One region of the Methylorubrum populi genome, then DNA from elsewhere that is predicted to be linked to it. Evidence: predicted binding sites of a transcription regulator. Region 1 holds the regulator's gene; each other region holds the start of a gene.
What was found. The regulator PhoB, encoded in region 1, activates phosphate uptake and scavenging genes when phosphate is short. The targets are predictions, from matches to a motif close to TGTCATNNANCTGTCAT.
Positions count from the first base shown of each region.

Region 2: the regulator PhoB is predicted to act here: its motif matches at 1,336-1,352, upstream of MPPM_RS09170 (UDP-2,3-diacylglucosamine diphosphatase).
Region 3: the regulator PhoB is predicted to act here: its motif matches at 5,657-5,673, upstream of MPPM_RS21545 (alkaline phosphatase).

Region 1 covers NZ_AP014809.1:5,512,048-5,521,895, forward strand. Annotated here, with positions in the region: gene MPPM_RS28630 (hypothetical protein) at 1-24, shown strand, start outside; gene MPPM_RS25675 (hypothetical protein) at 547-753, shown strand; gene MPPM_RS25680 (hypothetical protein) at 801-1,076, opposite strand; gene pstS (phosphate ABC transporter substrate-binding protein PstS) at 1,389-2,429, shown strand; gene pstC (phosphate ABC transporter permease subunit PstC) at 2,539-3,513, shown strand; gene pstA (phosphate ABC transporter permease PstA) at 3,570-4,463, shown strand; gene pstB (phosphate ABC transporter ATP-binding protein PstB) at 4,501-5,316, shown strand; gene phoU (phosphate signaling complex protein PhoU) at 5,449-6,162, shown strand; gene phoB (phosphate regulon transcriptional regulator PhoB) at 6,259-6,963, shown strand; gene MPPM_RS25715 (GcrA family cell cycle regulator) at 7,213-7,755, opposite strand; gene MPPM_RS25720 (cell envelope integrity EipB family protein) at 8,269-9,135, shown strand; gene MPPM_RS25725 (DNA polymerase IV) at 9,293-9,848, opposite strand, start outside.
Region 2 covers NZ_AP014809.1:1,986,617-1,996,464, reverse strand. Annotated here, with positions in the region: gene MPPM_RS09175 (aminotransferase class V-fold PLP-dependent enzyme) at 1-772, opposite strand, end outside; gene MPPM_RS09170 (UDP-2,3-diacylglucosamine diphosphatase) at 1,411-2,223, shown strand; gene MPPM_RS09165 (glycosyltransferase family 4 protein) at 2,255-3,385, shown strand; gene rnhB (ribonuclease HII) at 3,418-4,068, shown strand; gene MPPM_RS09155 (PA0069 family radical SAM protein) at 4,142-5,266, opposite strand; gene MPPM_RS09150 (glycosyltransferase family protein) at 5,452-5,973, shown strand; gene MPPM_RS09145 (hypothetical protein) at 6,027-6,209, opposite strand; gene rpmG (50S ribosomal protein L33) at 6,377-6,544, opposite strand; gene panB (3-methyl-2-oxobutanoate hydroxymethyltransferase) at 6,709-7,533, opposite strand; gene MPPM_RS09130 (thioredoxin family protein) at 7,943-8,350, opposite strand; gene MPPM_RS09125 (rhodanese-like domain-containing protein) at 8,402-8,989, opposite strand; gene MPPM_RS09120 (quinoprotein dehydrogenase-associated SoxYZ-like carrier) at 9,007-9,822, opposite strand.
Region 3 covers NZ_AP014809.1:4,649,215-4,659,062, forward strand. Annotated here, with positions in the region: gene rpoB (DNA-directed RNA polymerase subunit beta) at 1-871, shown strand, start outside; gene rpoC (DNA-directed RNA polymerase subunit beta') at 1,050-5,267, shown strand; gene MPPM_RS21545 (alkaline phosphatase) at 5,793-8,921, shown strand; gene MPPM_RS21550 (polyamine ABC transporter substrate-binding protein) at 9,145-9,848, opposite strand, start outside.

The DNA.
Region 1 (9,848 bases):
GAGCGGCGCGAGTCGGATCGCTGAGACCCGGACCGGCCGGAGCGGCGTGGCGGGTCGGCTCGTCTGGAGCGAGCCAACCCGCCTGTCGCCTGCGTTCCGCATGGGGGCGGGCAGCCCAACGACAATGAAGCAAACGGAGGGGATGGGACGACTCATCCCAGGCACCGAGAGGTGCAAAAGTCGCGCCTCGGGCACTAAGCTTCTGCTGAAACGAGAAAATTTTCGTCAGATGGCCGATGCCGGCCAGACGAAAATTTCTCGCGCATGTGCGTTAGCACACAAGATTGGTTCGTGGTCGGCCTCGGCAGAAGAACCTGCGACGAAGTCGGGTCAGCCTCTCTTTTTGCGATTTGGTGCGGCCCTGAGGCGGAAGAACCTGTCGTGGCGCCGCGATTCCGCCCACCTGCTAGGCGGCCGCCGCCCTCAGCGGGACGAATTAGGCCATTCGCAGTAAGTCTCCGTTAACCAACTTTCTGCAATTCTGGCCACCATCGCTGCCGCTTGCCGGTTGCGATACGGATCCTGAACAGTTGGCCCGATCGAGCCATGGCACATCTCGCGACGGACTACCCCGGCGGATCGATCGTTGAAGGCGCCATGCCGGCCCTGAACGGGGAGAGCCGCGACCGTATCGGACAGGGCTTGCGCGAAGCCTATGTCGAGCGCTGCGACGCTCAGCCAATCACGGCCGAGCAGGTCGAGATGCTGCTGCGTCTGCGGCAGAAGGAGCGCGACCGCCGTCGCAGCCCGTGAGCCGCCTTGCCCTGTTCGGCCTGCGCACCGATGTCGAAATACGGGCGCTACTGCCAGCGCCGCGCCGTTGGCTGCTGACGCCGAACCTCGGCGGCACGAATCATGGTCAGCACCCGATCGAGATCCTTGAGCAGAGAACATTCCGTCGCACGCGCGGACGCGATTTCCTGCTCGGTGCTGCCGAACCGCTGACGCTGCTGCTGTAGCGTCAATTCCTCTTCGAGGGCAGCCCGCTCCGCGTGGAGCGCCCGATACGCCGCCTCCTGAGGATCGGCGGGATCCGGTAGCGGGTCCTCCTCGCGCGATGTGTGCGGCTCCGTCACGCCGACGGTCTCCTCGAACTCTCTGATGTACCCGCTGCCGTTCCGGATCACGCGGGGGTCGAGTCCCTGAGGCAGAATCCGGGCCGAGCCCGTGTTAACGCCGACAAGGATCTGCTGGCCTAACGCTCAAGAGCCGCAAGCGGTCCCGTCCTCAGTGAAATTCCGTCTCGGCCGAGGCTGTCATGTCAGCGTCATGTGGCCGTCATAGAGGCGGCGCGTCGGCGCACTAGATGGCAGCAGTGTCGCAGCGAGGTCGGTCCCAAACCTCAGGATCGGCCCCGACGATGCGCCCGACACCCTACGGAGATGCTTGTGAAACCCTTCGCTTACGCCTTGGCGGTCGGCCTCGCCGCCGCTCAGCTCGCGACCTCGGCTGTAGCCGCCGACATCACCGGCGCCGGTGCCACCTTCCCCTTCCCCGTCTATTCGAAGTGGGCCGAAGCCTACCGCAAGGAGACCGGCACCGGTCTCAACTATCAGTCGATCGGCTCGGGCGGCGGCATCAAGCAGATCCAGGCCAAGACCGTTGACTTCGGCGCCACCGACGCGCCCCTCAAGCCGGCCCAGCTCGAGAAGGACGGCCTCATCCAGTTCCCCACCGTGATGGGCGGCGTGGTTCCAGTCGTCAACATCGCCGGCCTCGAGCCGGGCAAGCTCAAGTTGACGGGCGAGATCATTGCCGAGATCTACGCCGGCAAGATCCTGAAGTGGTCCGATCCGAAGATCGCCAAGCTCAACGACGGTCTCAAGCTGCCCGAGGCGAACATCACCCCGGTCTACCGTTCGGACGCCTCCGGCACGACCAACATCTTCACCACCTATCTCTCCTCGGTCTCCGAGCCTTGGAAGAAGGAGTTCGGCGCCGCCACGACCGTGAGCTGGCCGGTGGGTCAGGGCGGAAAGGGCAACGAGGGCGTCACCGCCACCGTCAAGCAGGTTCCGAATTCCATCGGCTACGTCGAGTCGGCCTATGCCAAGCAGAACAAGCTTGCCTACGCCCTGATCGAGAACAAGGCCGGCAAGTTCCCGCAGCCCGACGACAAGGCCTTCCAGGCCGCCGCCGCCAGCGCCGACTGGAAGTCGACCCCCGGTTTCGGCATCGCCCTGACCAACCAGGCCGGTGACGACGCGTGGCCGATCACGGCCGCCACCTTCATCCTGGTCTACAAGGAGCCTGCGGACGCGGCCAAGGCCGCCGACGTGCTCAAGTTCTTTGATTGGGCCTACAAGAACGGCGACAAGCTCGCGTCCGAGCTCGATTACGTGCCGCTGCCCGACAACGTCGTCGGCCTGATCCACGAAGAGTGGAAGACCGTGAAGAAGGACGGCAAGCCCGTCTTCGCCGGAAACTGAGTGTCGAGAAGAGCCCTCTCCCGCTCGGGAGGGGGCTCTTCTTGAAGTGATCCGCTCGCCTCGCGCGCGACGGCGCGCTACACGCTCCCCAGCCGAAGAGCCTCCGCGGATGACCGCCTTGACCCAGACCCTCGCCGTCGACCGCCAGACCGCGGTGGCCCGTATCGCTCCGAGCAAGGGCGCCGACCGTCTCTTCCAGGGGGCCGCCTATGCCTCTGCCCTGCTCGTGCTCTTCGTGCTGGCCGGAATCCTCGGTTCGATCATCTACGGAGCGTGGCCGGCCTTCTCGGAATTCGGCTTCGGCTTCCTCACCTCCAGCGCCTGGAACATCGGCACCGAGCAGTTCGGCGCCCTGCCCGCCGTCATCGGTACGGTCGCGGCGGCGATGCTGGCGCTGATCATCGGCGTGCCGATCTCGCTCGGCATCGCGGTCTACCTCACACAACTCTGCCCGGGCTGGGCGCGCAAGCCGGTCGCCATGACCATCGAGCTGCTCGCCTCGGTGCCCAGCATCATCTACGGCATGTGGGGCCTGTTCGTCTTCGCCCCGCTCTTCGCCCGCTTCGTGCAGGTGCCGGTCTCGAACCTCGTCGAGGGCATGCCGATCCTCGGCACGATCCTCTATGCCCGCATCCCCTCCGGCGTCGGCGTGCTCACCGCCGGCATCATCCTCGCCATCATGATCGTGCCCTTCGTGGCCTCGATCACCCGCGACATGCTCGACCAGATCCCGACCGTCCTGCGCGAGAGCGCCTACGGCATCGGTTGCACCACCTGGGAGGTCGTGCGCCACGTGCTCGTGCCGCAGGCCTCGGTGTCGATCATCGGCGCGATCATGCTCGGCCTCGGCCGGGCGCTGGGCGAGACCATGGCGGTCACCTTCGTGATCGGCAATGCCAACCGCCTTTCCGCCTCGATCTTCGATCCGGGCTCGACCATCGCCTCGCGCATCGCCAACGAGTTCAATGAGGCGGATGGGCTCCAGCTCTCTTCGCTGATGGCGCTCGGCTGCCTGCTCTTCATCATCACCTTCTTCGTGCTGATCATCGCCCGCCTGCTGGTGCGGCGCGCCAAGGTCGCCTGAGCCGAGCGGCCCGAGCGACACCGTACGAGATTGCCCGAGCCCAAGGGACGCCGAACATGGACGCCAGCAACCCGATCGCGACGGCCGGACGCGCGCCGACGGCCAGCCGCGTGCGCCCCGGCCGGCGGATCGCCGACCGCGTGCTGATCCTTGCCAGCACGATCGCCACTCTGCTCGGTATCGTCGTTCTCGGCTCGATCCTGCTCATGCTGATCGTCGAGGGCGTGAAGGGCTTCTCGCCCTCCCTGTTCACGGCGCCGACGCCGGGCCCGGGATCCGAGGGCGGCGGCATCGCCAACGCCATCCTCGGCAGCCTCGTGATGACGTTCCTCGGCATCCTCATCGCCACCCCGATCGGGCTGATGGCCGGCACCTTCCTGGCCGAGTACGGCCGGACCTCGAAGCTCGCCGACATCATCCGCTTCCTCAACGACGTGCTGCTCTCGGCGCCGTCGATCCTGATCGGCCTCTTCGTCTACACGCTGATGGTCCGGCCGATGGGCACCTATTCCGGCTGGGCCGGCGCGGTGGCGCTCGCCATCATCGCCACCCCCGTCATCGTGCGCACCACCGAGGACATGCTGCGCCTCGTCCCCGGGCCGATGCGCGAGGCCGGAGCGGCGCTCGGCGCCCCCCGCTCCCTGGTCATCCGCGCGGTGACCTGGCGCGCGGCGAGTGCGGGCATCGTCACCGGCATCATCCTGGCTCTGGCCCGCATCGCCGGCGAGACCGCGCCGCTCCTGTTCACGGCCCTCAACAACAACAGCTGGTTCAACGCGAACCTGCTCGGAGGCGTGCCGAACCTGCCGGTGATGATCTACCAGTTCGCCCTCTCGCCCTATCCGAACTGGCAGAGCCTCGCCTGGTCGGGCGCGCTTCTCATCACCGTCACCATCCTCGCCCTGTCGGTGGTGGCCCGCTTCGTGATCAAGGACCAGCGGCCGCGCTGAGCCTGCTGGGACAGACCTCCTACCGACGAGAGATCCGATGAGCGCCTCCCCCGCGATCCGAAGCCAGTTCGAGGGCCGCAGCCCGGCCGACGTCAAGGCGCCTGTGCGCATCGCCGTCAAGGACCTCAACTTCTACTACGGCAGCTTCCACGGCCTGAAGGACATCAACCTCGATTTCCGCGACCGGCAGGTCACGGCGCTGATCGGGCCGTCCGGCTGCGGGAAGTCGACGCTGCTGCGCACCTTCAACCGCATCTACAGCCTCTATCCGGAGCAGCGCGCCGAGGGCGAGATCCTACTCGACGGGCAGAATGTCCTCGACTCCAAGGTCGACCTCAACGAGCTGCGCTCGCGGGTCGGCATGGTGTTCCAGAAGCCGACGCCCTTCCCGATGTCGATCTACGACAACGTCGCCTTCGGTCTGCGCCTCTACGAGAAGCTGCCCAAGTCCGAGCTGGACGGGCGCGTCGAGGAGTCGCTGCGCAAGGCGGCGCTCTGGGACGAGGTCAAGGACAAGATGAAGCAGCCGGGCACCGGCCTCTCCGGCGGCCAGCAGCAGCGTCTCTGCATCGCCCGCACCGTGGCGCAGCGCCCGGAGGTGATCCTGTTCGACGAGCCGACCTCGGCCCTCGATCCGATCTCCACCGGCCGCATCGAGGAACTGATCGAGCAGCTGCGTACCGAGTTCACGATCGTTATCGTGACCCACAACATGCAGCAGGCCGCGCGCATCTCGCAGTTTACGGCGTTCATGTATCTCGGCGAGCTGATCGAGTTCGACGCGACCACGAAGATCTTCATGAACCCGGCCAAGCGGCAGACCCAGGACTACATCACCGGCCGCTTCGGTTAAGCCCGGTCGCGACTGCATAGCCGTCGCGACCCACCCCGCGTCCTCGTTTCGACGCTCTCTCTGGCGCCGTACCGGTGTCCACCTCGACGGGAGAGCGCTCTCGTCCGACTGCCTGATCGGGAAATTCGCGACATGGCCGAGCACATCGTCTCCTCCTACGACACCGACCTCGAGAACCTGCGCCGCTCGATCGCCGAGATGGGTGGCGTGGCCGAGAAGATGATGACGGACGCCACGGAGGCGCTGGTGCGCCGAGATACGACCCTGGCCCAGGCCGTGATCGTCGCCGACAAGCGCCTCGACACGCTTCAGCGCGAGATCGAGGAGCGCTCCGTGCTCCTCATCGCCCGGCGCCAGCCGCTCGCCATCGACCTGCGCGAGACCATCTCCGGTATCCGCGTCTCGGGTGACTTGGAGCGGATCGGCGATCTCGCGAAGAACATCGCCAAGCGCGTCGTCGCGATCAGCGATCAGGCGCAGCCGCAGAAGATCGTGCTCGGCGTCCAGCACATGAGCGACCTCGTGCAGGAACAGCTCAAGGACGTGCTCGACGCCTATGCCAGCCGCGACGTGACCGCCGCTCGCGAGGTGTGGGAGCGCGACAGCGCCATCGACGCGCTTTACAATTCGCTGTTCCGCGAACTCCTGACTTACATGATGGAGGATCCGCGCAACATCTCGTTCTGCACGCACCTCCTGTTCTGCGCCAAGAATGTGGAGCGCATCGGCGACCACACCACCAACGTCGCCGAGACGATCGAGTACCTCGTGACCGGTGAGACGCCGGCCGGCGAGCGGCCCAAGAACGACGCTTCGAACTATGCGACGGTGACGCCCGGCGCCTGACGCCGAAAGGCGCTCGGGACGCGAGAGGCGTCCGACAGACGCTTCCGGCGGGTCACTTGAGGGACTCGGCCGGGCGCGAGTATGGAAAGACGGACGATGACGAGTGCGCGCATCCTGATCGTCGAGGACGAGGAATCGCTGACGACGCTGCTGCGCTACAACCTCGAGGCGGAAGGCTTCGCGGTCGATGTCGCGGTCCGCGGCGACGAGGCGGATCTGCGCCTGCACGAGATGACGCCCGATCTCGTCCTGCTCGACTGGATGGTGCCGGGGCTCTCGGGGATCGAGCTGTGCCGGCGCATCCGGGCGCGGCGCGAGACCGAGCGGCTGCCGGTCATCATGCTGACCGCACGGGGCGAGGAAGCCGACCGCGTCCGTGGCCTGTCGACGGGGGCCGACGACTATGTCGTCAAGCCATTCTCCGTGCCGGAACTGCTCGCGCGCGTGCGCGCCCTGCTGCGCCGCGCTAAGCCCGCCCACGTCGCCGACATGCTGGTGGCCGGAGATATCGAGCTCGACCGCGTCAGCCATCGCATCCGCCGCCAGGGCCGCGAGATCCATCTCGGGCCGACCGAATTCAAGCTGCTCGAATATCTGATGCAGAGCCCTGGCCGGGTTTTCTCCCGGGAGCAATTGCTCGACGGCGTCTGGGGCCACGACGTCTACATCGACGAGCGCACGGTCGACGTCCATGTCGGTCGCCTGCGCAAGGCGATCAACCGCCCACGCCAGAGCGACCCGATCCGCACCGTGCGCGGCTCGGGCTATTCATTCGACGAGATGTTTGCGGGAGCGGAGTGATCTGCGTCCGCTCGCTCGGAACGGGCACCCTTATTTCGCCCCGCGCGGGCGGCTCACCCGGATAATGTGGCCGGCGATGACCGATGAGGGCATCCGACGCCATCGCGGCGCGTCGCGCCTGAAGACGGCAACGCCTGCAGGCGGGCCAGCACGGCGCGACGACGGCCTCAAGGCCGTCGATCCGTCTCCCCGCGCGGGCCGATAAACAGTGGCGCGGTCCTCGCAGAAGCCGCGCCGACCTACGCGATCTCAGCGGAAGCCGGCGACGCGGCGGTCGCGCTTGCGCTCCGCCGCCGGCTGATAGGCGACTTGCGCATGCTGGGTGCAGTAGGGCAGACCCGTGATTGCCCGGGCGCCGCAGAAGCGGAATTCCGGTGAGGTCGGATCGCCCATCGGCCAGCGGCACATGGAGTCGCGCAGGTCCATGATGGTGACCCGCTCTGAGACGGCGAGCGCCACCGGCTCCGGTGCGGGCGCGGGCGGCAGCGGAAAGTCCGGTGCGGGACGGTGCGCCACGATTGCGGGCGGCTCGGGAAGCGTCGGCTCCTCGACCACCACCGACGCGATCTCGACTTCGGCGGCCAGATCATCCTTGCGCCGCCCCTGGGCCGAGGCCGGGCCGATCGGTTTGACGCGGCCGGCAAGACCCAAACGGTGGACCTTGCCGATGACGGCGTTACGGGAGACGCCGCCGATCTGGAGGGCGATCTGGCTGGCGCTCAAGCCATCATCCCACAAGCGACGAAGCAGCTCGACGCGTTCATCCGTCCAGCTCGGGACCGCTTCCGTCATTGCCCCCTCCACGTCGAAACGTCCTTTTGTACGCAAAACCGACCGACCGCGCGGCACCATAGCCGCGCGGAGCGACAGCAAACCTCGCCAGGACCCGCAATCCGGCCCTGCACATGTCGGTTAACAGACGCCAAAACTCCGGTTGGCGACGCTGTGGAGACTACAAGACAGCTCGGCCGCGGAGCAAGGGTCACCGTGTTTCAAAGGCCGGTTTCCACCGCCAATCCGACTTTCGCATCGATGGTCCGGACCCGCTTCGGCGCCGTCGCGATCCAGCCGGCAGAAATCCGTCAACGCATTGCGTAAAATTGCTCTTTTCCGGATGCTTCGATCGTCCGAGCGCTGCGGCGGCGGGCCTTTCGAGCGGCCGCAGAGGCCGTGAGAGCGCGCCGGTGCCTCCCTGGGCAGCCGCCGAAAAAGATTGTCGGGGCCGGGGTGATCACTATGTGTCGATCGTCATCTGCGGGCCCGACGCCTGTGGACAAGCACTCTTGAGCGGATTTGGGAGATCGCATGCGACTGCGCCTCGCGCCGGCCCTGTTCCTTCTCGCCGCCCTGCCCGGCTCCGCGCTCGCCGCGGGGCCGACCGCTCCGGTCCCGGATATGTCCGCGATCCGGCTGACCAATCATCGGGCGGTCTACGATCTGTCGCTGGCGCGCTCGACGGGCACGCGGGCGGTCGAGGGCGTCCGCGGGCGCATCGTCATCGATTTCTCGGGCGATGCCTGCCGCGGCTACACCATGCAGACGCGCCAAGTGACGATGATCGAATCCGGCGAGTCCGGTGACCGAACCTCCGATCTGCGCAGCACGACCTTCGAGAACGGCGACGGCAGGAATTTCCGCTTCCGCACCACGACCATCCTCAACAACGCACCGTCGCCGGCGGTGGACGGAACGGCCGAGGCGGCCGACGCCCTCAAGGTGAAGCTGAAGGAGCCCAAGCGCGACCAGTTCCAGACAGAGGGAACGGTGCTGTTCCCGATCCACCACATGATGCGCCTGATCGAGGCGGCCAAGGCGGGCGAGACCACCGTCGCGGCCAAGGTGTTCGACGGCTCCGACGACGGGCGCAAGGTCTACGACACGCTGGCGATCATTGGTCGCCCCAATGCGTCACCCGCCGCCGACACGGAGCGCGATAAGCCGCTGCGCGAGAGCGACCACGCCGGCATGCGGCGCTGGCCGGTCACACTGAGCTACTTCACCCCCGGCGAGGGCGAGCGCACGCCGATCTACACCCTCACCTTCGACCTCTACGAGGACGGGGTGAGCGGACGGCTGCACCTCGATTACGGGGACTTCGCCATCGACGGCAACCTGACGAGGCTCGACCTCGCCAAGGCCGATGCGAAGGCCGAGGCGGCCTGCCGGAAGTAGCACCCGGCCGCGCGGTAGGCGCGCCGGCGGACGCGGCCGACCACTCGATCGACTGGATCGAGCCGTCATCGACGGACGTTCTTGCTCCCTCAGTCCCGAGCGGCGACGGACGCATGTCGAGACAGGGCAGACCTGAGGCGGAGGCTGCGGCGCCTGCCTACGACGACCGCCGCCGTTCCGGTTCTCCGGTGAAGGCGAGACCGCGCTGGATCGCGGTGCTGCCGAATTTTTCGCGCAGCCGGTCGAGCGCCGCCTCCCGGCGGGCGACACGCTCGATGCCCTGGTCGGCGAGGTCGCCGCGGTCGGCGTGGATCGCGCCGCACAGATCGCTGCCGCCGATGCCGATCAGCCGGAAGGCGGTGCCGTCGCAGGCCGCCCGTAGCATCGGCTCGCCCGCGTGGAACAGCCGGTCCGCGAGCTGCGTCGGCTTGAGGCCGCCGCGGGTGCGGGTGCGCAGCCGGAACCGGGCATCCTTGAGCTTCAGCGTGACGCTGCCGGCGGCGAGCTCCGACCGCTTCAGCCGCGCCGAGACCTTCTCGCACAATCGCCACAGGATCGGCCGCAGATCCTCGAACCGGGCGAGATCGGTCGCGAAGGTCGTCTCAGCCGAGACACTCTTGGCCTCGCGGCTCGGACGCACTGGCCGCCGATCCCGGCCGGCCGCGAGGTCGATCAGGCGTGACGCCTCGCGGCCGAGCGCGGTCTGGAGCCGG
Region 2 (9,848 bases), 2.2 Mb from region 1:
GCAGCGGCGGGGTGTAGGGGAAGTAGCCGGCCGGGTTCTGCTTCTTGTGGTCTTCCCAATCGAAGTAGACGCGGGCGAGCCGGTCGTTGCGGCCGGACGAGCCCTCGGCGGCCTTGAGCGCCTTCTGGCTGACGCAGATCACGCCGAGGCCGGCGGGCAGCATCAGGCCCTTCTGGGAACCGGCGATGGCGCAGTCGACCTTCCACTCGTCGGCGTAGAACGGCAGCGAGCCGATCGAGGACACGCCGTCGACGAACAGCATGGCCGGGTGGCCGGCGGCGTCGATCGCCTTGCGCACGGCACCGATATTCGAGGTCACGCCGGTCGCGGTCTCGTTGTGGACCACCATGACCGCCTTGATCTCATGGTTTTTGTCGGCGCGCAGGGCCTCCTCGATCTTCTCGGGCTTGGCGCCGGTGCCCCACTCCTCCTCCTGGACGATCACGTCGAGGCCGAGGCGCTGGGCCATGTCGATCCAGAGGTGGCTGAACTGGCCGTAGCGCGAGGTCAGCACCTTGTCGCCGCGGGCGAGCGTGTTGGTCAGCGCCGATTCCCAGATGCCGGTGCCGGAGGCCGGGAACAGGAAGATCGTGCCCTCGGTCGAGCCGAACACCTTCTTGGTGTCCTCGAACAGCGGCTTGGTCAGCGCGGGGAAGTCGACCGAGCGATGATCCTCGGACTGCACCATCATGGCGCGCATCACCCGGTCCGGGATGTTGGTCGGGCCAGGAACGAACAGGTGGTTGCGTCCCGGACGTCTCGTTGCCGCCATGAAAGTTTCCTCCAATTACATCGTTCTGGACGGACCAGCCGTTAAGGCCGCGATCCCGTCCGATCCTGGTGGCGGGCACAAGCCCGCCGCGAAACGTCGTACGGCCTCCCCGCACCGCGCACGAAAAGGCCTCGCGCGGGCCGGGGCCCTATCCCTGCCATGTCGGATCGTTGACCGTCCCGGAGCGGCGAAGCGGCCGTCATGCCGCCCGCGTCGCGGCGCGTGCAGCCACGCCGGTCGCCTCCAGAGGACCGAACCCTCGTTGCGTCAGCCCAGCGCCGCATTCAAGCGCGCTCCTGCTGATTGTCCAGCGCTCCCATCCGTCCCGGCCATTCCCACACCGCTCGGGGGGCGTTTTGCCGCGCGCATCGAAGCACGCGCGGCGGATGACCTTGGCCGCCGTTATGCCTCCCCCGCCTGGGAATGGAAAACGGAAAAAACTGAACTGAAAAACAAAAAGATTTTCGCATGCACGGCCCGCGGACCGGGTCTGCGGCCGGCCGGGTCCGGCGTGGCAGACGGGCAACTCGGCGGCCGCACCGCCACACGACGAGGCGCACGGCCGTCATCAAACTGAGATCGGAATGCGATTTGGCTCTCCTCCGTCGCGATGCGGTTGTGAGAAGCCGGAGGCGCCCGTGTCCCAAGATCCGGAATCGACCATCCGCGTTCGGACGCTGTTTCTGTCCGATCTGCATCTCGGCACCAAGGGCTGCCAGGCGGCCCTGCTGCTCGACTTCCTGCGCGACGTCGATGCCGACACGATCTACCTCGTCGGCGACATCGTCGACGGTTGGCAGCTCCGCTCCGGCTGGTACTGGCCGCAGGCGCACAACGACGTGGTGCAGAAACTGCTGCGCAAGGTGCGCAAGGGCGCGCATGTCGTCTACGTGCCCGGCAACCACGACGAGTTCCTGCGCAACTATATCGGCACGACCTTCGGCGGCATCGAGATCGCCGACAGCCGGGTCCATGTCGCGGCCGACGGCAAGCGCTACCTCGTCATCCACGGTGATCAGTTCGACATGGTGGTGCGCCACTCCAAATGGCTCGCGCATCTCGGCGACTGGGCCTACACCACGGCGCTCACCGTCAACACGGTGGTCAACCGGGTGCGCCGCCGCCTCGGGCTCGCCTACTGGTCGCTCTCGGCCTGGGCCAAGCTCAAGGTGAAGAACGCGGTCAACTTCATCGGCCAGTTCGAGACCTTCCTGGCGAGCGAGGCCCGGCGCCAGGGCGCGGACGGGGTGATCTGCGGCCACATCCACCACGCGGCCCACCGCGAGGTCGAGGGGCTGACCTACCTCAATACCGGCGACTGGGTGGAATCCTGCACCGGCATCGTCGAGCATTACGACGGCCGGATGGAGGTGCTGCACTACCCCACCATGCTGCGCGAGCGCCGCGCCGCGGAGACGTTCGAGCCCGAGATCCGCCGCGCCGTCGCCTGAGCCGAGCGATGACATCCCCCAAGAGGCCGGAATGAGGCTGCTGCTCGCCACCGATGCGTGGCACCCGCAGGTCAACGGCGTGGTGCGCTCCGTGGAGCGCATGGCCGAGGCCGCCGCCGGCCTCGGCGTCGAGCCGCTGATGCTGACGCCGGCCGACTTCGCCTCCCTGCCGATGCCGGGCTATTCCGAGATCCGGCTTTCCCTCGTGACCCGCGGGCGGGTGCTCGCGCGCTGGAAGCGGCTCGCGCCGAGCCATGTCCACATCGCGACCGAGGGGCCGATCGGCCACGCGGTGCGCGCCGCCTGCCTGTCGCTGAACCAGCCCTTCACCACGAGCTACCACACCCGCTTTCCCGAATACCTCGCCGCCCGCGCCCCCGTGCCCGAGGCCTGGAGCTACGCGTGGCTGCGCCGCTTCCACGCGGCGGCGAGCGGTACGATGGTGAGCACGCCCTCCCTCGAACGGGAATTGGCGGGACGCGGCTTCACCCGCCTGATGCGCTGGACCCGGGGCGTCGACACCGACCTGTTCCGCCCCCGCGGCGAGGACGCCAGGGCACAGCTCTTTCCCGACCTGCCCCGCCCGATCTTCCTCTCGGTCGGGCGGCTGGCGGTGGAGAAGAATCTCGCCGCCTTCCTCGCCCTCGACCTGCCGGGCTCCAAGGTGGTGGTCGGCGACGGGCCGGACCGGGCCCGGCTCCAGGCGCTGGCGCCCGAGGCGCATTTCCTCGGCGCGCTCACCGGCGAGGCGCTGGCGCGGGTCTATGCCAGCGCCGACGTCTTCCTGTTCCCGAGCCTCACCGACACCTTCGGCATCGTGCTGCTCGAAGCCCTGGCCTCGGGCCTGCCGGTGGCAGCGTTCCCCGTCACCGGGCCCCTCGACGTCATCGGCGGCACCGGCGCGGGTGCCCTCGACACCGACCTGCGCAGGGCCGCCCTCGCGGCGCTCACGATTCCGCGCGAGCGCTGCCGGGCGGAGGCCCTGCGCTACACCTGGGCCGAGAGCGCGCGGCAATTCTACGACAACATCGAGACCGCGCACGCGCTGGGTCCGACCCCGCGCTCCCCGCACCGGGCGAGCAGCGGCGCGCTGCCCCGCCCGGCTGATCCATTTCCGCCACGGCCGGGCTCGTCCGCGCCGTTCTCGCCCCCGCCGGGATGACCGACGGCCGCGGGGATGCGAGGATCGGCGCCATGCCGCCCCGCTCGAAATCCGAAAAAGCCCCGCGCCCGTTCGATCCGGCCCTCGCCGCACGCTACCCGGCGGTCATCGGCTGCGACGAGGTCGGGCGCGGCGCCCTGTGTGGGCCGGTGATGGTGGCGGCGGTCTGGTTCGACCCCCTCGCCTTTCCCCCCGAAATCCTGGCCCGGCTCGACGACAGCAAGCGCCTCGACCGCGCCACGCGCGAAGCCCTGACGCCGCTGATCCGGGCGCATGCGCGGGTCTCGCTCGCGGCGGGCTCGCGGGCGCTGGTGGATCGGGTGAACGTGCGGGCCGCGACTCTCGACGCCATGCGCCGGGCGGTGGCGGGCCTCGGACTCGACGCGACCGTGCTGGTGGACGGGCGCGACGCGATCCCCGGCCTGACCCAGCCCTGCCGCGCCGTGATCGGCGGCGACCGCCTCGTGCCGCAGATCGCCGCCGCCTCCATCGTCGCCAAGACCCTTCGCGACGCGATCATGCGGCGCCTCGCCCCGCGCCATCCGGACTATGCCTGGGACCGCAATGCCGGCTACGGCACCGCCGCCCACCTCGCCGGGTTGACGGCGCGAGGGCGCAGCCCGCACCACCGGGTGAGTTTTACGGGACGCTTCGCGGCCGCGGGTGTCGTCTCGACCGGGTGACGCCCCCGCTTGAACCGGCCGCACGCCGTCGAGCCCCCGTCGGCAGGCGGGATTCCCGTCGGCCGAGGAGCCGTCAGAACAGGGCGAGCTGGTCCCCCGCGCGCGGCGGCACGCGAAACAGCTCCGTCGTCTGGCGGACCGGCTCCTCCGGAAAGCCGAGCCGCCGCTTGGCCAGGGCGAAGCGGCGGCGGATCAGATCGGCATAGGGGCCCTGGCCGATCATGCGGGTGCCGAAGGCGGCGTCGTAGGTCTTGCCGCCGCGGGCCCCGCTCAGCAGCGAGAAGACGTGCGCCTTGCGTCCCGGATAATGCTCGCTGAACCAGTCGCCGACGAGGTCGTCGAGTTCGTGCGGCAGGCGCAGCAGCACGTAGCCGGCCTCCCGCGCCCCCGCCGTCCGGGCCGCTTCCAGGATCGCCTCGATCTCGTGGTCGTTGAGCGAGGGGATGACGGGGGCGGTCAGCACCATCACCGGCACGCCCGCCTCGCTCAGGGCGCGGATCGCCTCCAAGCGCTTGCGCGGATGCGGCGCGCGCGGCTCCATGCGGCGGGCCAGATCCGGGTCGAGGGTGGTGACCGAGATCGCCACCTTCACGAGCCCCTGCGCCGCCATCGCCGCGAGGAGGTCGCGGTCGCGCAGGATCAGGTTCGACTTGGTGACGATGCCGACCGGGTGGCGGAAGCGGGCCAGCACCTCCAGCACGGCGCGGGTGATGCCGTGGCTGCGCTCGATCGGCTGGTAGGGATCGGTCGCGGTGCCAAGCGCGATGGTCCGCGGCCGGTAGCCGGGGGCCGACAATTCGCGCTCCAGAAGAGCGGCCGCGTCGGGTTTCGAGAACAGCCGCGTCTCGAAATCGAGCCCGGGCGAGAGGCCGACATAGCCGTGGTTCGGCCGGGCGAAGCAGTAGATGCAGCCGTGCTCGCAGCCGCGATACGGGTTGATCGAGCGGTCGAACGAGATGTCCGGCGAGGCGTTGCGGGTGATGATGTGGCGGGCGCGCTCGGGCATCACATCGGTGCGCCGCGGGCGTTCCGCCTCCTCCGGCCAGCCGTCGTCGAAGGTCTCGCGCCGGGTCGCCTCGAAGCGCCCGTCCGGATTGGTGGTTGCGCCGCGCCCGCGCCGCGCTTCGGGCGCGACCCGGGCCGCGTCATGCCGGGAGCCATCCGGCTTGCCGTCCAGCGGCTTTCGTCCGTCACCCACCCCCGACGCCCACCGTTTCCCGATCGTCCTACCGCTCGTCTTTTTAAGAACATATCAGGAACATGGGAAGCGGGAATGCACAAGTTTCATGCAAGGACTGGCTTTCACCGTCATTCCGGGCCGTCCGCGGGAACGGCCGCGCAACGAAGGCTTTGCGCGGGCACAAAATCGGTTATTCGCGCGGCATGATCTCCGGCCTCATCCACGTGGCACGATCCTCCGACCCGGTCGCGATCGAGTGCCTCGCCGACACGCTGAGCGCACTCGTCGCCGGCGTGGCGGCCGGACTCGTCGGCGATGCGGTGATCGTGACGGCGGATTCCTGCTCCGCCCTGGAGACGATGGCCGAGGGCAGCGGCGCCACGCTGGTGGTGCGACCGATGGGCGCCAATCCGTGGAGCGCGGGTGCGCGAGCCGCGCGGCGCGAGTGGCTGCTGTGCCTGGAGCCGGGCGACATCCCGGCGGAGGGATGGATCCGCAGCCTCGATCGCTTCGTCGGGACCGCCCGTCCGGACATGGCGCTCGGCCGGATGCGTCGCCCGCACACCGCCCTGCCAGCCCGGATCGCCGCGCGGGGCGAGAGCGTCGTGGGCGTGCGCAGCCCGCGACCGGGCGACGTGGTGCGGCGGGAGCGGCTGCTGGCCGGCCTGCCGTTCTCGCCCCGGCTCAAGGTGCGGATGCTGTCGGTCCGGCTCGACCGCAGCTGAGGGCACCGGACGACGGCCGCGGGCCTTTTGGAAAAAGACGATGCTCTCGGCAATCAGCCGACCCGGAACCACGGGGGCGCGGCGCGCATCAGCACCATCACCGCCGCGGCCGCGAGTGCCGCGCCCACGGTCATCTCGGCCGAATGCGCGTATCCGGCGCGCTCGAGGGCCATGGCGGCGGAAGCGATCGTCAGCGCGATGCCGGCGGGAACAAGATGCGTGGCAGAGGCGTTCATACCTCTCGCTCTACACGATCTCGCTTGCGCAGGGATGGTGTCGGCGCATCGCCAAGCCGACAAAATCGCGCGAGTCGGCGAGCCTGCCGCTGTTGGGCCCAAACGCGAAAGGCCGCCCCGTCGCCGGAGCGGCCTCGACACATCCATAAGAGGATGAAGCGGAAGGCTTACTTGATCTTGGCTTCCTTGAACTCGACGTGCTTGCGCGCGACCGGGTCATACTTCTTCATGACCATCTTCTCGGTCTGCGTGCGGGAGTTCTTCTTCGTGACGTAGAAGTAGCCCGTATCGGCGGTCGAGACGAGGCGGATCTTGACGGTAACGGCCTTGGCCATGGCTGGGCGCTCCTAAAGCGGGTCGAGGGGCGATTCGCTGGTGGCGCGCCAGCGCGGGCGAAACGCAAAAGGCCGGGAAGCCCCGGCCGAATTCCGGCGCGGTCAATGCCCGATGGGGCGCGCTTCGTCAAGCCGCGGACGGGCCGCGAGGCAAGCCGGCGCCCTCACCGCGGCGGGTAGGTGTGCCCGTCGGCCGGGAAGCGACCCGCCTGCACCTCGTCGGCGTAGGCACGCACGGCCTCCTCGATATGGGCGCGCAGCGAGCCGAAGCTCTTGACGAATCTCGGCACCCGGTCGCTCAGGCCCAGCATGTCCTCGAGCACGAGGATCTGCCCGTCGCAGGCGGCGGTCGCGCCGATGCCGATGGTCGCCGCGCGGATCGCGGGATCGGTGGCAATGGCCCGCGCCACCGGCTCGACGATGCCCTCCATGACGATGGAGAAGGCGCCCGCATCGCTGATCGCGCGGGCATCGGCCCGGAGGCGATCCTCGTCGCCGGCGCCGTGCCCCTGCACCTTGAAGCCGCCCATCGTGTTCACCGATTGGGGGGTGAGGCCGATATGGCCCATCACCGGCACGCCCCGCTCCGTCAGGAAGGCGACCGTCTCGGCGAAGCGCGCGCCGCCCTCCAGCTTGACCGCCCCGGCCCCCGTCTCCTTCAGGACGCGGGCGGCATTGAGGAAGGCCTGTTCGCGGCTCGCCTCGTAGGAGCCGAACGGCATGTCGACCACCACGAGCGCGCGCGAGGTACCGCGCATCACGGCCTGGGCCTGGAGAATCATCATCTCCAGGGTCACCGGCAGGGTCGATTCCATCCCGTGCATGACCATGCCGAGGGAATCACCCACCAGCACGAAGTCGCAATAGGCGTCGACGATGCGGGCGGTGTGGGCGTGGTAGGCGGTCAGCGCGATGATCTTGCGCCCCTCGGCCTTGCGCTTGATCAGATCGACCGCCTGGAGACGACGGGTTTGAACGACCTGCGACATGTCTCGTGATCCGGAAGGCTGGCTTTCCCGCGGCGCCCGGCCGGGCACGGCGTGCGGAACGCCTCTATAAGCCCGTTCGCGCCGCCCCGCAGGGGGCATATGGGCCGGTTCCAGGGGATCGGAAGAGAAGTGTTACCCGGAGGGGCCTGCCTTCTCCTGCGCCGGCGTTCCGGCCCCTCACGCGGCGACCACCGGGAACGGTGGCCGAGGATCGACGTGAAAGGTGCTTCGGTCGCCCTGTCTGCCCATTTCCGGGCATTTCCTCCCTAGACTTCGGGCCGCCTCCGGGCCCGCCGTTTTTCCGCCACATCTCGGCCGGTGTCAATGGCGCAGCCTGATGTTCAGAGGCTTGAGATTGCTCGAATTTTAGACGCGCGAGGCGGCTTGGCCGCATGATGGCAACAATGTGTCAAAACGCCTTTTCGAGGAGTTGCTCGATCCATTCGGGCTGGGTCTCGCCGACCGAGCGGGCGATCTCGGTCCGGCCCTTGTAGAGGATGAGCGTGCTCTGCATCTGCGCGCCGAAGCGGCGGACGAGGTCGCGCTGCGTGTCGAAGTCGAGCGTGAAGACGGCGAGCGCCTTGAAGCGCGGCTCGGCCGAGAGGGCTGCCACGATCGGCTTCTGTGTCCGGCAGATCGGACACCAGGGCGCCGAGATCTGCACGAGGATCGGCCGCCCCTCGTCCTGCGCCGCCTCGAACGCCTTGGCGTCGAAGGCGACGGGTTCGGCCGCGGACCCGGCCTTCGGCAGGCCGCCGGACAGGAGCGCGGACAGGAGCGCGACCGCGAGGAAGAGACCGTGGCGGCGGGTCGTCATCGCTTCATCCTCGCCCTCTCCTGGCTCCCTCGCGGCACGCCGCAGGTCCCTTCAGCGCTCGGCCGCGCGCCCTTCGCCCGATTCGGCCCAGACCCGGTCGGGCTTGACGACGGCGGTGTCGTGGTCGTCCTGCCAGCCCTCGACGCCGAGGGGGAACCAGTGGACGCGGCTGTAGCCGGCCGCGACCAGCCGCTTGCCGGCATTCCAGCTCCCCCAGCATTCCGGCCGGCAGAAGGTCACGATTGGCTTGGCCCTGTCGCCGCCGGTCAGCTCGGCGACCCGCCGGAGGAAGGCCTCCTCCTTCTCGGGGGCGAGGGGTGCAGCGCCCGCACCCGGCATCCAGACCGCGCCGGGAATCGAGCGGTGCGTCGGCAGCCACGGCCGGTCGGCCGGCAGTCCCGCCGGGCGATGGTCGGCGAGCACCACGTCGATGAGGACGGGCTTGTCCGGCAGCAGCTTTTCGAGCCCCTCCCGGTCGATGACCGTGGCGCCCTTCAGGGTCGCCGGCGTGTAGCCCCGCGGCGGCCCGGTATAGAGGCCGTCCGGCTCGGGAACGTTGACCGGCGAATCGGCCGGTCCGGCCGCGCCGAGCAGCAGACCCAGTGCCGTGAGGGCGGTAGCCCTGGCGATCGCCCGCATGGTCCGGTCCCTCGGCATCAGTTGCTCGCGGAGGGAAGCGGGAAGCTGTGCTCCCAGCGTCCGCCCTGATTGTCGGAGGCCACGACCTTGATCGGGCCCTGGATGTCGGGCCGCATCGCGAAGTTGATCACCGGGTTCGAGGCGATCGAGATGTCGCCGTCGAGGTGGAACACCAGCTTGTCGCCCGAGGTCACGTCGAGCTTCTCGATGTAGCGGGCGGGGGTATAGTCGCGGGTGATCTGGTTCATCTGCATGCCCGAGAAATTCGGGTGCCGGATCATCAGCGTCGCCTCGACCGGCTTGCCGGCCTGAGGCTCGCCGGCGAACTTCAGGCGCATCTCGCCCATGCCCTTCATCGCCTCCTCGTCGCTCATGCCCATCGGCGCCGAGCAGCCGCCCGAGGCCTTCACGAACTTGGCGGACTCGAGAAGCCGCCCGTCCTTGGTCTCCACCACGGCGTGAACGTTGGTGTAGTTGTTCACCCGCACCCGCAGCTTGATCTCGCCCGGGTCGGCGGCCGGGCCGAAGGTGAAGTGCGCCGCGTAGGGCGAGGGATTGTCGTCGATGACGAAGTAGAGGCCCTTCACGCTGTCCTTGTCGGCGAGCGTCAGGCCGATCGGCACCAGGGCGGCGTCGAGGGCACGGGCGGGGGCGTCGATGGTCACGGCGCTCTCGCTGGCCTCGACCTTCCGGTCGCCGAAGATCGAAGTCTTGATCTCGGACCAGCGGGCGGCGCGCTCCTCGTCGGTATCGGTGGCGCCGGCCCGGACCGGAGCGGGCGCGAGCGCGAGGGCCGAGAGCGTCAGACTGAGGGCGAGCATCAGGCGTTTCATGGTCGTCTCCTTCCCGGAAGTCCCCC
Region 3 (9,848 bases), 860 kb from region 1:
CGGCCGCCACGGCAACAAGGGTGTCGTGTCGCGCATCGTGCCGATCGAGGACATGCCGTTCCTCGAGGACGGCACGCATGCCGACATCGTGCTCAACCCGCTCGGCGTGCCCTCGCGCATGAATGTCGGTCAGATCCTCGAGACCCACCTCGGCTGGGCGGCTGCGGGCTTGGGTCGCAAGGTCTCGAAGGCGGTCGATGCCTATCTGAAGACGCAGGACATCAACCCGCTCAAGGAGGAGATGAAGGCGATCTACTCCCCCGCCGAGCTGGAAGGCCTGTCGGACGAGGATCTGGCGGAGGCCGGCAACAACGTCCGCCGCGGCGTGCCGATGGCGACCCCCGTGTTCAACGGTGCCAAGGAAGCCGACATCGAGACGATGCTGGAGATGGCCGGGCTCGACCGCTCGGCGCAGTCGACGCTCTACGACGGGCGGACCGGCGAGCCCTTCGACCGCAAGGTCACCATGGGCTACATCTACATGCTGAAGCTGCACCACCTCGTGGACGACAAGATCCACGCGCGCTCGATCGGTCCGTACTCGCTCGTCACCCAGCAGCCCCTGGGCGGCAAGGCGCAGTTCGGCGGCCAGCGCTTCGGTGAGATGGAGGTCTGGGCGCTGGAGGCCTACGGCGCGGCCTACACGCTGCAGGAGATGCTCACGGTGAAGTCGGACGACGTGGCCGGCCGCACCAAGGTCTACGAGGCGATCGTCCGCGGCGACGACACCTTCGAGGCCGGCATCCCCGAGAGCTTCAACGTGCTCGTGAAGGAGATGCGCTCGCTCGGCCTCAACGTCGAGCTGACGAACTCCAAGCAGCAGCAGGCGGCCAACGACCAGATCGAGCCGCCGGCCGACGCCGCCGAGTAACAACCACCATCACCTCCCGCGGCGGCGCTTCTCCCGAGGCGCCGCCGCGGTCGAGCGGGAAGGGGCGGGGCCTTCCGAAGACCCAAGACGGCCAGCGGCGCTCCGGCAGAGCGCGGCGCCATGAGGATGAAGCCGGGACGGCCCAGGCGCGGGGCACCCGGCGAGCAAGGAGCGGATCATGAACCAAGAGGTCATGAACCTTTTCAATCAGCAGGCCCAGCCGCAGAGCTTCGACCAGATCAAGATCTCGATCTCGTCGCCGGAAAAAATTCTCTCGTGGTCCTACGGCGAGATCAAGAAGCCGGAGACGATCAACTACCGCACCTTCAAGCCCGAGCGCGACGGCCTGTTCTGCGCGCGCATCTTCGGGCCGATCAAGGACTACGAGTGCTTGTGCGGCAAGTACAAGCGCATGAAGTACAAGGGCGTCATCTGCGAGAAGTGCGGCGTCGAGGTCACCCTCGCGCGCGTCCGGCGCGACCGCATGGGCCATATCGAGCTGGCCGCCCCCGTCGCCCATATCTGGTTCCTGAAGTCGCTGCCGAGCCGCATCGGCCTGCTGCTCGACATGGCGCTCAAGGACCTTGAGCGGATCCTGTACTTCGAATCCTACGTCGTCATCGAGCCGGGCCTCACCCCCCTCAAGGAGCGTCAGCTCCTGTCGGAGGAGGAGTACCTGCGCGCGCAGGAGGAGTACGGCGAGGATTCGTTCACGGCGATGATCGGCGCCGAGGCGATCCGGCGCATCCTGCAGGAACTCGACCTCGAGGGTATCGCGACCTCGCTCAAGGAGGAGATCGCGACGACGACCTCCGAGCTGAAGCCGAAGAAGCTGATGAAGCGCCTCAAGATCATCGAGGCGTTCCAGCAATCGGGCAACAAGCCCGAGTGGATGATCCTGACGGTCGTGCCCGTCATCCCGCCGGACCTGCGCCCGCTGGTCCCGCTGGACGGCGGCCGCTTCGCGACCTCCGACCTGAACGACCTCTACCGCCGCGTCATCAACCGCAACAACCGCCTTAAGCGGCTGATCGAGCTGCGCGCGCCGGACATCATCATCCGCAACGAGAAGCGCATGCTTCAGGAGGCGGTCGACGCGCTGTTCGACAACGGCCGCCGCGGCCGCGTCATCACGGGTGCCAACAAGCGACCGCTGAAGTCGCTCGCCGACATGCTGAAGGGCAAGCAGGGCCGCTTCCGCCAGAACCTGCTCGGCAAGCGCGTCGACTATTCGGGCCGCTCGGTCATCGTCGTCGGTCCGGAGCTGAAGCTGCACCAGTGCGGCCTGCCGAAGAAGATGGCGCTGGAGCTGTTCAAGCCGTTCATCTACGCGCGCCTCGATGCCAAGGGTTTCTCGGCCACCGTCAAGCAGGCGAAAAAACTCGTCGAGAAGGAGAAGCCCGAAGTCTGGGATATCCTCGATGAGGTGATCCGCGAGCATCCGGTGATGCTGAACCGCGCGCCGACGCTCCACCGCCTCGGCATCCAGGCCTTCGAGCCGAAGCTGATCGAGGGCAAGGCGATCCAGCTCCACCCGCTGGTCTGCGCCGCGTTCAACGCCGACTTCGACGGCGACCAGATGGCCGTGCACGTTCCCCTGAGCCTCGAGGCTCAGCTGGAAGCGCGCGTCCTGATGATGTCGACCAACAACATCCTGCACCCGGCCAACGGCCAGCCGATCATCGTGCCGTCGCAGGACATCGTGCTCGGCCTCTACTACCTCTCGATCGTCGCCGACGGCGCGGTCGGCGAGCACAAGGCTGACGACAAGAACAACCCGATGCAGGGCGTGTTCGGCGATATCGGTCAGCTCGAGCACGCGCTCGCGGCCAAGACCGTTTCGCTGCACTCGAAGATCAAGTGGCGCTGGCGCGGCCTCGGGCCGGACGGCGAGCCCGTGTCGAAGATCTACGACACGACGCCCGGTCGCGTGATCCTGTCCGGCGTGCTGCCGCTGCACCCGAAGGTGCCCTTCGACGTCGTCAACAAGCTGATGACCAAGAAGGAAATCTCGGCGATGATCGACACCGTCTACCGCCATTGCGGTCAGAAGGAGTCGGTGATCTTCTGCGACCGCATCATGGCGCTGGGCTTCAGCCACGCCTTCCGCGCCGGCATCTCGTTCGGCAAGGACGACATGGTCGTGCCGGAGAACAAGTGGTCGATCGTCGACGACACCCGCGCGCTCGTGAAGGATTACGAGCAGCAGTACAACGACGGCCTGATCACCCAGGGCGAGAAGTACAACAAGGTCGTCGACGCCTGGGCCAAGTGCTCGGACAAGCTCGCCGCCGAGATGATGGGCCGGATCTCCGCCGTCCAGAAGGACGACAAGGGAGCCGACAAGCAGGTCAACTCGATCTACATGATGAGCCACTCGGGCGCCCGTGGTTCGCCCGCGCAGATGAAGCAGCTCGCGGCGATGCGCGGCCTCATGGCCAAGCCGTCGGGCGAGATCATCGAGACCCCGATCATCTCGAACTTCAAGGAAGGCCTCGACGTTCTCGAGTACTTCAACTCCACCCACGGCGCCCGTAAGGGCCTCGCGGACACGGCGCTGAAGACCGCGAACTCGGGCTACCTGACCCGCCGCCTCGTCGACGTGGCGCAGGATGCCGTCATCCGCGAGACGGATTGCGGCACGACCAACGGCATCAAGATGCGCGCCATCATCGATGCCGGCCAGGTCGTCGCCCCGCTCGCCATCCGCATCCTGGGCCGCGCCACGGCCGAGGATCTGGTGGCCCAGGACGGGACCGTCATCGTCAAGACCGGCGAGACGATCGAGGAGAAGCATCTGCCGGCGATCAACGCCGCCGGCATCCAGGAGGTGAAGATCCGCTCGGTGCTGGTCTGCCAGACCAAGAGCGGCGTCTGCGCCACCTGCTACGGGCGCGACCTCGCCCGCGGCACGCCCGTCAACATGGGCGAGGCCGTCGGCGTCATCGCGGCGCAGTCGATCGGCGAGCCGGGCACCCAGCTCACCATGCGCACCTTCCACATCGGCGGCGCGGCGCAGATCGCGGATTCGTCCTTCATCGAGTCGAGCTTCGAAGGCACGATCAGGATCCGCAACCGTTCGCTCGCCAAGAACTCGGACGGCGACCTCATCGCCACCGGCCGCTCGGTCGCGGTGGTGATCGTCGGGCCGGACGGCACCGAGCGGGCGGTCCACCGCCTGCAGTACGGCGCCAAGGTTCGCGTGGACGAGGGCGACACGATCAAGCGCGGGCAGCGGATCGCCGAGTGGGATCCCTATACCCGTCCGATCGTCGCCGAGGTGGACGGCATCGTTGGCTACGAGGATCTCTACGATGGCCAGTCCATCACGGAGACCACCGACGAGTCGACCGGCATCGCCAAGCGCGTCGTCATTGACTGGCGCGGCTCGGCCCGCACCTCCGACCTGAAGCCGGCCATGCTCGTGCTGGATCAGGACGGCAAGCCGGTGAAGCTCGCCCGCGGCTCGGATGCCCGCTACTTCCTGCCGGTCGATGCCATCATCGGTCTCGATCCGGGGGCGAAGGTGAAGGCCGGCGACGTGCTGGCCCGCGTCTCGACGGAGTCCGCCAAGACCCGCGACATCACCGGCGGTCTGCCGCGGGTGGCGGAGCTGTTCGAGGCGCGTCGTCCGAAGGACGCGGCGATCATCGCCGAGAAGTCGGGCACGATCGCCTTCGGCCGCGATTACAAGAACAAGCGTCGCCTGACGCTGACGCCGCACGACGGTTCGGAGGCGGTCGAGTACCTGATCCCGAAGGGCAAGCACATCCACTTGCAGGACGGGGACGTGGTCGAGCTCGGCGACTACATCGTCGACGGCAACCCGGCGCCGCACGACATCCTGGCGATCAAGGGCGTGGAGGAGTTGGCCGCCTACCTCGTCAACGAGATCCAGGAGGTCTACCGGCTCCAGGGCGTGTCGATCAACGACAAGCACATCGAGGTCATCGTCCGGCAGATGCTGCAGAAGGTGGAGATCACCGACGGCGGCGACTCGGACATCCTCACCGGCGACCAGATCGACCGGACGGAGCTGGCCGAGTACAACGAGAAGCTGCTCGCCGAGGGCAAGAAGCCGATCCAGGGCGTTCCGGTCCTGCTCGGCATCACCAAGGCGTCGCTGCAGACGAAGTCGTTCATCTCGGCGGCTTCGTTCCAGGAGACCACCCGCGTCCTCACCGAGGCGGCGGTCAACGGCAAGGTCGACACCCTGGAGGGACTGAAGGAGAACGTCATCGTCGGCTCGCTCATCCCGGCCGGCACCGGTTCGCTCGCGGCGGATATCCGCTCCATCGCGCGCCGCCGCGACAGCTTGATCCTGCAGCAGCGCTCCGCCGAGAACGCGGCCAACGCCGCCGAGCTCAGCGAGCTGCCCCCGGCCGCGGCCGAGTAGGCCTTCCGGCAACGATCGCCCGTCCGCGGTTCGCGGACGGATAAGGCGGACGAGAAAAGCCCCGGCTCGCGAGAGCCGGGGCTTTTTCGTTGAGTCCGGGCGTGCCCGATCCTTTCGTGATCGCGGGTTTGGATGTCCCGCAAGCGCGGCGATCGCGAGGCGCGGGGAGGGGGCGACGAAGCGATCGGCCTCGAAGCGGGCGCGGGCGTGACCTGCGATCCGCCCTCCGGGCCCCCCAGGCACCCGACCCGTCCGACCCGTTCGGCGCATCGGATCAGACGAGCAACGGCGCCTTCGTCTGGGGTGCGTCGCCCGATATTTGAATTGGCGCGGGCGAAAATTTGAAACCTGAGAAAATTACAGTATTAGCCGGCTTGTTTTGACTTTTTTGTCATGCGCTTGTCATCGGTCTCAGCGCATTCCAGCGAAGGACCGTAGGCGTGTCGCGCTTGCCCGAAAGGCACGTCTCGGACTGCAGGCATCGGGTTGTCTGCAGGAATGACAATAAAATCGCTGGAGATGAAAATGGCCTCGACTGCCGGTCCCATCAAGAATGTGATCGTGATGATCGCAGACGGTGCGGGCTTCAATACACTCGAGGCAACCCGTCTTTACTTGAACGGTCTCGCGAACGGCGATCCGCGGGCGGGCGCGGCCGGCAAGGTGCTGATTGCCGACGGACCCAGCTTCACCGCCACCGCGCAGTCGGTCTACCCGCTCGACAACCGCACCACCCCCGTTCCCGGCGAGACCGGCCTCGCCCAGAACCCGACGGTGGTCTACGACCCGGCCAAGAACTACGATTTCACCCGCGTCGCGGGCCTCGACCCGAACGGCCAGCCCCGCGCCTTCGCGGGCTACGAGTGGAACCGCAACACCTATCCCGATTCGGGCAACACCGCCTCGTCCATCGCCACCGGCGGCAAGACCTACAACAACGCCATCGACGTCGACGGCAACGGCGCGGACCTGTTCTCGATCGCGGAACTCGCCAAGCAGCAGGGCAAGGCGACCGGTGTCGTCACCACCGTGCAGTTCAGCGACGCGACGCCCTCGGCGACGGGCGGCGCCCACAACATCGCCCGCTCGAACGCCAACCAGATCGCCCGGGAGATGTTCGGGAGCGGCACGCTCGACGTGATCGCCGGCACCGGCAACCCGGATTACGACGATAACGGGCGCCTGCGCACCGCGCCGGACAACACCTGGATCGGCGCCGACCTCTGGAACGGCCTGAAGGCCGACACCTACCGCTCGCAGGACGGGGCGAGCTGGAACCTGCTGCAGGACCGCGCCGCGATCCAGGCCGCCGGCACCGGCGCGCCGACGGCCGAGCGCCTGGCGATGATCTCGAAGGCGTTCACCAGCAGCAACTTCAACCGCTCGGGGGAGGCGCCGCCGAACGGCACCGAGATCCCCTTCAGCGTGCCGCGCCTCGAATCCTCGGCCACGCTGTCCGAGCTGTCGCTCGCCGCCCTCAACAAGCTGAACGCCGATCCGGACGGTCTCTACCTGATGATCGAGGGCGGCGCCGTCGATCGCGCCATGCACGCGAACAATCGCGGTCGGATGATCGAGGAATACATCGACTTCAACAACGCGGTGAAGACGGTCGTCGACTACATCAACTCGCCGACGAGCCGGGCGACCTTCGAGGACACCCTGCTCATCGTCACCGCCGACCACGACCACCTGTTCTTCGGTCCCGAGGGGGCCACCATTCCCTACCAGCCGGTCCAGCCCGACCGGAACGGCGACGGCGTGCCGGAGGGCCTGTTCTTCTCGGGCAGCCACTCGAACCAGATCATTCCGCTCTTCGCCGCAGGCGCCGGATCGGCCCAGCTCAAGCAGCTCGCCGACCAGACCGACTCCTTCACCAACGCGCAGGGTCAGGTGGTCGGCAGCGGGCGCGCCTACACGGACGAGGCCGAGCTCGGCAACTACCTGCTGGGGGCCACCCGCCTCGGCGCCACGGCGGTGACCACCGGCAACGACAACCTGATCGGCACCGATGCCGGCGAGACGCTGGACGGGCTCGCGGGCAACGACGTCATCGACGGGCGCGGCGGCAACGACACCCTGATCGGCGGCCTCGGCAACGACGTGCTGCGCGGCGGCCTCGGCAACGACACCGTCACCGGTGGCGCGGGCAGCGACACCGCCCTGTTCGACGTCAGCACCGACGGCGCCGACCAGATCAATCTCGGCGAGGGCAGCGACCGCGTCGATGTCTCGGCCGCCGCCGCCGGGCAGGTGCGCCTGACCTTCACCTCCGCCGAGGTCGGCAACGGCAGCGCCAATGACGGGCGCGCGAACGCCAACCAGGATGGCGGCCTCGCCGTGCGGCTGCAGGCCGAGGGGGCCGACGGTGCCCTGACCGGCTCCGTCACCCGCATCGACGACGAGGGCATCACCCTGGTCGCGACGACGGACGGCCTCACCTTCGACGTGCGCGACCTCGTCGCCGGGACGGAGCGGGGCGATACCTTCCGGGTCGTGGCGCTGGGCACCTCGGCCGCCGATACGCTCGCACCGCTCACCGGCCGCACGGCCGAGAGCCACTACATCAATGCCGGCCAGGGCGACGACAGGGTCACCGGCGGCAGCGCCGCCGACTTCCTCGTGGGCGGCACCGGCAACGACACGCTGGACGGCCTCGCCGGCAACGACAGCTTCATCGGCGGCGCGGGCAACGACCGCATCAATGGCGGCGACAGCACCGACCGCGCCATCTTCTCCTACGCCCTCGGCAGCCTGGCCCTGGGGCGCGACGCGAGCGGGTTCCTCACCCTCACGGGCACCGAGGGCACCGACACGGTGACGGGGATCGAGCAGTTCCAGTTCAGCGACCGGGTGGTCGACCTGGCAGACGGCAATCCCCTCGTCGACGACCTGTTCTACCTGACCCAGTACAAGGACGTGCTCGCCTCCGGGCAGGACGCCGACGCGCACTACGCCGCCAACGGCGCGAGCGAGGGCCGCGACCCCAACGCCTTCTTCTCCGCCAAGGGCTATGCCGGCATCAACGCCGACGCCGTCCGCTCGAGCGCCAACGCCCTGAGCCACTACGAGACCACCGGCTACAAGGAGGGCCGCGATCCGGGCGTCGGCTTCGACAACGAGTTCTACCTCGCCCGCAACAAGGATGTCGCCGCCGCCGGGCTCAACCCGCTCAAGCACTATCTCGAGTACGGCCAGTCCGAGGGCCGCGCCATCTTCGAGGCGGTCGGCAAGGCGGACACCATCAAGGGCGGGTTCGACGCCGAGTTCTACCTGCTCGGCAATGCCGACGTCCTCCAGGCGGCCCAGGCCGCAGGCCGGACCGACACCTTCGCCTACGCCCGCCAGCATTTCGACACCTATGGCTGGAAGGAGGGCCGCGATCCGAACGCGGTGTTCGACACCAAGGGCTATCTCGCCGCCTACAGGGATGTGGCGCAGGCCGGCATCAACCCGCTGAACCACTACGACACCTATGGCTGGAAGGAGGGCCGCGATCCGTCGCGCGACTTCGACAGCTCGGCCTACCTGCAGGCCAATCCCGACGTGGCCCAGGCGGGGCTCAACCCCCTTCAGCACTACCTCCAGTACGGCCTCGTCGAGAACCGGGCCGTTCTCAACGACGGACGGTTCGATTTCGGCCTGATCGGCTGAGTCCCCATCCGGCTGGTCCTTCCAAAATCGCGGATCCACGCCTCGCCCGGGCGAGGCGCGGATTGGCCGAGACGGTGTCGACGTCGATCACGCCGACACCGGACGCGGTCGCCGGCCGTTTCCCTGAAGCCCGTTTCCATGCAGCCCGTGTCCACGATCGGGGAAAGCCGTGATGCGAGCCCGCGGGGGCGCCGCGTCACGGCTCCGGCGTGTCCGTCCCGCTTCACCGCCCCGTGCGCACCCGGGTCCAGGCGCGCGTCACGAAGCGCTGGGTCGAGTCGTTCCAGGCGGTGTTGACCGAGAGCCGCTGCATCACCGCCTCGTCCGGGTAGATGCCGGGATTGTTGCGGATCTCCGGCTTCACGAATTTCTGCGAGGCGAGATTGCCGTTGGCATAGGAAACGAAGTTGGTGTTGGCCGCGGCCACCTCGGGGCGCATCATGTAGTCGATGAAGGCGTGGGCCTCGGCCGGGTGGGCGGCGTCCTTCGGGATCGCGAAGGCGTCGAACCACATCAGCGCGCCCTCCTTCGGGATGAAGTAGGCGACCTCGACGCCGTTCTTCGATTCCTCGGCGCGCTTCTTCGCCTGCATCACGTCGCCGGAATAGCCGACCGCGAGGCAGACATCGCCGTTGGCGAGCCCGTTGATGTATTCCGAGGAGTGGAATTTCCGCACCGAGCCGCGGACCTTGTAGAGCGCGTCGGTCACCGCCGTGATGTCGTCCCAGCGCTTCGAGTCGGACTTGTAGCCGTAGAAGGGCAGGATCGAGGGGATCAGGTCCTCGGGAGAATCGAGGAGCATGACGCCGCAATCCTTGAGCTTGGCCATGGAGCTCGGATTGAGCACGAGGCTCCAGCTGTTCAGCGGCGCATTCGCGCCCAGGCGCTCGCGCACGGCGGCGACATTCACGCCGATGCCGGTCGTGC